DNA from 2 places in the Saccharopolyspora sp. NPDC045839 genome. Region 1 is predicted to be linked to the other one. Evidence: riboswitches for the same ligand, from Rfam matches in the RefSeq annotation. Region 1 holds a riboswitch; the other holds the start of a gene.

Region 1 (3,166 bases):
ACCAGCGCACCGGAGTTGATCAGGCGTGGGACCCGGCGCTGCGCGACGGTGCCCGCGCCGACGACGACCACCCGCTTCCCGGCGAGGTCGAGCCCGGCGAAGTAGTGCTGTTCAGTGTGCTTGGTCATGTCCGTAGTCCATGTCGGCTCCGCCCCGGCGAACTCGCCGGGGCCTTGTGCTCGGGGGCGCAGCCACGCGGTAGGCCACCTCGTCGTGGCTCACGATCACCGGCCTGACCGCGGGGCGCCACCTGGCACAGCCGGTGGACGCCGGTCACGCGCGTTCCGCGTCGCCGCCGCGGGCGGCGACTTTCCACCAGAGCGCGGCGCCGCCCCATACTGCCATGAAAGCGGCCAGCGTCAGATAGCCGAGCAGCTCGAAGTGGTCGCCGATGGCCGCGATGGGCTCCGCGAAGGACACGCCGAGCTCCTGGAGCAACCCGGCGAGGACGACCAGCGCGACGACCGCGGCGAGCACCACCGTCAGCGCGGTGGTCGTCACGTTCACCCACAACCGCCGCAGCGGCCGCGCCAGCGACCACGTGTAGGCCCGGGACATCAGCATGCCGTCCACGCTGTCCACTGTGCACATTCCGGCGGCGAACAGCAGCGGCAGGCTCAGCACGGCGATCGCGGACAGGTGCTCGGTCGGGGAGACCATGGCGAGCACGGTGATCTCGGTGGCGGTCTGCATGCCGAGCCCGAACAGCAGCCCGATGCCGAACAGGTGCCAGGAGCGGGCCACGTTGCGCATCCGCCCCCGCAGCACCCGGGCGAGCAGGCCGCGCCGCCCGAGCACCAGCTCGACCTCGGCCTCGTCGACCGCGCCGCGGCGGGCACGGCGCAGCAGCCGCAGGGCATCGCGCAGCACCAGCGCGTTGAGCACGGCCAGCGCGGTCAGGACCGTGATCACGATCAGGTCCACCGCCGTGGCGATCCGCACGCCGGCCTCCTCGGCCCACTGCTGCGCGGCGGGTCCGGCGATGAATGCGACCGCGACGGCGAGGAAGAGCACGACGCTGGCGTGCCCGAGGGCGAACCACATGCCGGTCGACACCGGTCGCCTGCCGCGCTGCATCAGCAGCCGCGTGGCGTCGTCGATCACTGCGACGTGGTCGGCGTCGAACCCGTGGCGCAATCCGAGCAGGTATGCGGTCATTCCCGCGGCGGCCAGCCCTCCCACTGCGTCGAACTCCTGCTGCTGCAGCAGGTACGCGCCCCAACCAGCCAGGTGGAGCACTCCGACGGCGGCCAGCACGACCGCTGCTTTCCGGCGCTCGATGGCGCCCCAACCGGCCTGCGGCCGGCTCTCTTCGGCATCCCGAGACATGGGATATCCGACCTCCTGGGTTTCCCGCCCGAGGGGCTCGGTGTCCGCACGCCGCGGCGCGGCGCGGGGCCGGCGCGCAGTCTCCTGACTCCCGGATCGACGCGGCACCCCTGCCTTCCAGCTGCACGCAGCCGTGGCAACGAGTGGGGCCCACTCCCCGGTCACAGTGGCGGGACCGTCCCGGATTCGCACCGGGTTCCTGCACTGTCGGCGGCCGTATCCTTGCCTGCCCCGCGACCCGAGGTCAAACCCCGGGTGAAGTCGATCACGTCCGGGCGGCGGCGCGTCAGTCGAGCGCCGTTTTCGCGCGAAACCGGCGTTTCGCACGCCTGGCAGGCGCCGGTTTCGCGCGAAAACGCCGCACTCGCTTCCGAGCCGGCGCAGCGACCTGGAGCGAGCGGCGGAGCCAGGACCGAGCGGCGCAGGCCGATCGCGGCGACGCGCCTCGTTTGGCGACGAGGGCCGGTTGGGTACGTCGCGCGTACCGGTCTGCGCGGCCGGCCGGGGTGACCCGGATGGGTGAACACCGGTCTTCCGCCGCTCCGGTCGGCCAGCGCATGCTTGGGCTACGGCGACCTCAAGGGCCTGCGGGAACGCGGGCCGACGGGGACAGGAGACGACCATGAACGAGACCCACACCATCACGCTGAACCTCCAGGTCGTGGAGGCGGGCGCGAAGACCACCGCCGACGTCGGGTTCACCACCCCCAGCGGTCAGGCGCTGCACGGGCACGGCACCGCGCGCCGCCACCCGGACGACCCGGAGGTACCGCAGATCGGCGACGAGATCGCGATCGCCCGCGCCCTGTTCGAACTGGCGCACAAGCTGCTGGACAACGCGGCCAGCGACATCGGTGAGCGGCTGCACCGCCGCGTGCACCTGCCCGCCTGACGCGCAGCCGGGGGCGTCTCCGATCCGTCGGGGGCGTCCTCCGGCATGTCTCACGAATGCGCTTCGACCACCTCGCGCGCCGTCTTCGCGACGAGGTCCGCGAGGTCGTCGTCGAGTCCGGGGCGGGCCCGGACCCGCAGCGGCGCGGAATCCAGCCGCGGGAGGTCGGCGCGCACCACCAGCCCTTCCAGGCGCGGCTTCGCCGAGGGCAGCAGCGTGACGCCGAGGCCGGACCGCGCGGCCGCGAGCACCCCGGCCAGATCGGCGGCCTCGCACACCAGGTCCGGGTGCCGGCCGATCCCGGTCACCGCGTCGACCGCGAGCCGCCGCATGATGCAGGGCTCGTCGAAGACGACCATCGGCAGCGGCTCGCCGGGGCCCGGCGGCGCCCAGTCCGGTGCCGCGTACCAGTCCAGCCGGAGCCGGCCCGCGTCCCGGCTCCGCCCGCCGACCGACCGGTCGATCAGCAGGGCGATGTCGATGCTGCCGCGATCCACCGCTTCCGCGAGCCGCGCCGTCCGGTCCAGCCGGAACCGCACCTCGAACCCCGGGAAGGCGGCTCGCATCCGGGTCGCCAGCTCGGGGAGCAGCCGGTCGGCGGCGTGCTCGGTGGAGCCGAAGACGAGCGTGCGGCGTTCCTCCGCGCCGAGCCGGCGCAGCGCCTCGTCGTGCGCGTCGAGGATGCGCCGCGCCTCCGCCAGCAGGAGCTCTCCGGACGCGGTGAACTTGGCTTGGCGCCCCTCCCGGACCACCAGCTTCCGGTCCAGCACCCGCTCCAGCTTGCGCAGGTGCTGGCTGACCGCGGACTGGGTCAGGCACAGCGCGGCGGCGGCCCGGTGGAACCCGCCGCAGTCGGCGACCGCGACCATGCTGCGCAACGCGACGATGTCCAGTACGGCACTCATGCGGCCACCCTAACCGATCAGCAATTGAAATCGATCGCGA
Region 2 (3,166 bases), on a different contig from region 1:
TGGCCGTAGGTGATGTCGGGCAGGTGCTCCAGCACGTTGAGCCGGAACCCGCGCGAGAGCCGCCAGTCCAGTGGCAGGTCGAAGGTCCGCCGCCGCCCGGCGAAGTACTCGTCGATCTGGCGGGCCGCTTCGTCGAGCCGGGCCGGCGCCCGCAGGATGCGGGGGCTGATCAGCTCGGCCAGCGACTCCAGGACCGAGCTGTGCCCCTGGCGGTCGAAGGCGACCCGCACCAGGCCGCGTTCGGTGGCCGCCAGCAGCAGCTCGCCGACCGGGGTGCCGACGGTGCGGTACGCGACGTCGAGCAGCCCTTCCCGCTGGGCCGCGTTCACCAGGTCGATGTGCAGCCGCTCGCTGGTGTTGAAGTCGATCGCCGGGAGCGCGTCGAACAGGTGTCCGTCGTCGGATTCGTGGATCGTCATCATCACGCTTCCCTCCCCACTCTCGTGGTGGGCTTATAGGTCGTGCGCAGGGCCTTGATGCCGTCCGCGGCGGCCCGCCGGGCGGCGTCGGTGCTGCCGCCGAGGATCGCGGCGATCTCGGCGTAGGGCAGGCCGGCCAGGTAGTGGTAGGCCACCGCCATGCGCTGCTTGGTCGGCAGCGCGCTCAGCGCGGCCCACAGGTCGCCGTCCCAGTCCTCCGGGCGGCCGGTCGTGCTGGGCCGCTCGGGCAGGCGCTCGACCACCACCGGCCGGCGGGCCGTCGCCCTGGTGACGTCGACCGCCTTGCGGTGGGCGATCGTGACCAGCCACGCCTCCACGTTGGTGTCCTCGGCCAGCTCCGGGTAGGCGCGCAGTGCGGCCAGGAACGTCTCGGACCACGCGTCCTCGGCGTCGGCCGGCCCGAGCACGGCCCGGCACACTCGCAGCACCATGGGGCCGTACTCGTCAACGATCTGCTCGAACGGTCTCACTTTCACTCCCCGTAGACGCCCCGCGTCGCGGAAACGTGAGATGCGGATCGGCCCGTTTCCGCGATCGTCACCCGGACGTGGCGATCCCGCGTTTCGGGAACGGGCCGCCGGCGGCGGTGCCGCGTGACGAGCGTCTCACCGGAGGTGCGGCGATGGGCCGGAAGATCATGTTCAGCCCGGGGATCGACGGCCGCGAGGGGGCGCCCGGCGCGGGTCGGGCGCGGCACCGGCCCTTGCCAACGGCCCCCCGATCGGTAGCCTCCGTTGTGCTGGTGGTTCGTCCGCTCCCTTGAAGCGGGGTGGACGAGGCAAGAGGGAACCCGGTGGGAATCCGGGACTGCCCCGCAGCGGTGAGTGGGAACGAACGCCGTCCCCGGTCCCAGACCGGGCACAGCACTGGGCACGCGTGCCTGGGAAGCGACGGCCACTAGGAAGCCCGGCTCCGGCCGGGACGCGCCCGCGAGTCCGAAGACCTGCCACCGGTGCGCGCACCGGACGGTGCGCGCGGTCCGAGGTCTCGCGGGAGGACCCGGCGGACGACCGGCTCGCGCCGTGTGGTGCGCGCCGGTCCGCCTGCGCCTTCCCGGACCTCGGGGCATCTGCCGTCGAGCTCGCGAGGAGAGGGCGTTGACCAGCAAGATCGGATCTACCGTACTCGGATACCCCCGGATCGGCCCCGACCGGGAACTCAAGCGCGCGCTGGAGCGCTACTGGTCGTCCCGCATCGGCGAGGCGGAGCTGCGCGCGGTGGCGCGCGAACTCCGCGTCCAGACCTGGCGCTCGCTGTGGGACGCGGGCCTGGATTCGGTGCCGGGCAACACGTTCTCGTACTACGACCAGGTGCTGGACACCGCGGTCACCTTCGGCGCGATCCCGCCGCGTTTCGCGAAGCTCGGGCTGGGCCCGCTGGACACCTACTTCGCGATGGCGCGCGGCGTGGCGTCCGAGCCGCCGCTGGAGATGACGAAGTGGTTCGACACGAACTACCACTACCTGGTGCCCGAGATCGGCCCGGACACGCAGTTCTCGCTGGCCGACAGGGCTCCCGTGGAGCAGTACCGGGAGGCCGCCGAGCTGGGCGTGACCACCCGCCCGGTGCTGGTCGGTCCGCTCACGTTCCTGCTGCTGGCCAAGTCCGCGGACGACGCACCGGAGTCGTTCCGGCCACTGGACCGGCTGGACGCGCTGCTGGACGCCTACGCGGAGCTGCTCGGCGAGCTGCACCGCGCGGGCGTCGAGTGGGTGCAGCTGGACGAGCCCGCCTTCGCCGCCGACCGCTCGCCGGCCGAACTCGCCGCCCTGCGCGCCGCCTACCAGCGTCTCGGCGATCTGGCGGAGCGGCCGCGACTGCTGGTCGCGGGATACTTCGGCGATCTCGGCGAGGCACTGGAGGTGCTGGCGTCCAGCCCGGTCGAAGCGATCGGCGCCGACCTCGTCGCCGGTAAGTCCACAGTGGACGTCCTGTCGTCGGTTCGCGGGCTGAGCGGCAAGACCCTGGTGGCCGGGCTCGTCGACGGGCGCAACGTCTGGCGCACCGATCTCGACAAGGCGCTCGCGACCGCCGCCACGCTGCTCGGCTCGGCGAACGAGGTCGCGGTCAGCACGTCGTGCTCCCTGCTGCACGTGCCCTACGACGTCGATGCGGAGACCGGCATCGACCCGCAGGTGAAGTCCTGGCTGGCGTTCGCCGCGCAGAAGGTCCGCGAGGTGGTCGTGCTGGGCCGCGCGTTGCGCGAGGGCCGCGACGCGGTGGCCGACGAGCTGGCCGAGGCGCGCGCCGCGATCGCCGACCGCGCCGGCGCGGACCGGGTCCGGAACAATCGCGTGCGCGCTCGGTTGCAGGCGCTGCGGCCGGAATACACGCAGCGCGGCGAGTACGACACGCGGCGCGCGGCGCAGCAGAAGGCGTTGAACCTGCCGCCGTTGCCGACCACGACGATCGGATCGTTCCCGCAGACCACGGACGTCCGCAAGGCGCGCGCCGCGGTGCGCGCGGGCCGCATCGACCAGGCGACGTACCGGCGGCGGATGCAGGACGAGATCGAGCGCGTGATCCGCCTGCAGGAAGGGCTCGGGCTCGATGTCCTGGTGCACGGCGAGCCGGAGCGCAATGACATGGTGCAGTACTTCGCCGAGCACCTGGACGGCTTCGCCAGCACCGACAACGCTTGGGTGCAGTCCTACGGTTCGCGGTGCGTGCGCCCGCCGATCCTCTACGGCGACGTCTCCCGCCCGGCGCCGATCACCGTCGAGTGG

What was found. A riboswitch is a leader RNA that binds a small molecule or an ion and turns the genes downstream of it on or off. The one in region 1 is predicted to bind cobalamin.
Region 2: linked by a shared signal. The riboswitch ahead of metE (5-methyltetrahydropteroyltriglutamate--homocysteine S-methyltransferase) and the one ahead of AC07EQ_RS12955 (HoxN/HupN/NixA family nickel/cobalt transporter) in region 1 are both predicted to bind cobalamin.

The regions. Positions count from the first base shown of each region.
Region 1 is NZ_JBWKKH010000007.1:198,167-201,332, forward strand. It holds gene cobA (uroporphyrinogen-III C-methyltransferase) at 1-128, opposite strand, end outside; gene AC07EQ_RS12955 (HoxN/HupN/NixA family nickel/cobalt transporter) at 274-1,329, opposite strand; cobalamin riboswitch at 1,407-1,531, opposite strand; gene AC07EQ_RS12960 (DUF1876 domain-containing protein) at 1,952-2,221, shown strand; gene AC07EQ_RS12965 (LysR substrate-binding domain-containing protein) at 2,272-3,126, opposite strand.
Region 2 is NZ_JBWKKH010000027.1:96,141-99,306, reverse strand. It holds gene AC07EQ_RS30905 (methylated-DNA--[protein]-cysteine S-methyltransferase) at 1-422, opposite strand, end outside; gene AC07EQ_RS30900 (RNA polymerase sigma factor) at 422-916, opposite strand; cobalamin riboswitch at 1,167-1,405, shown strand; gene metE (5-methyltetrahydropteroyltriglutamate--homocysteine S-methyltransferase) at 1,538-3,166, shown strand, end outside.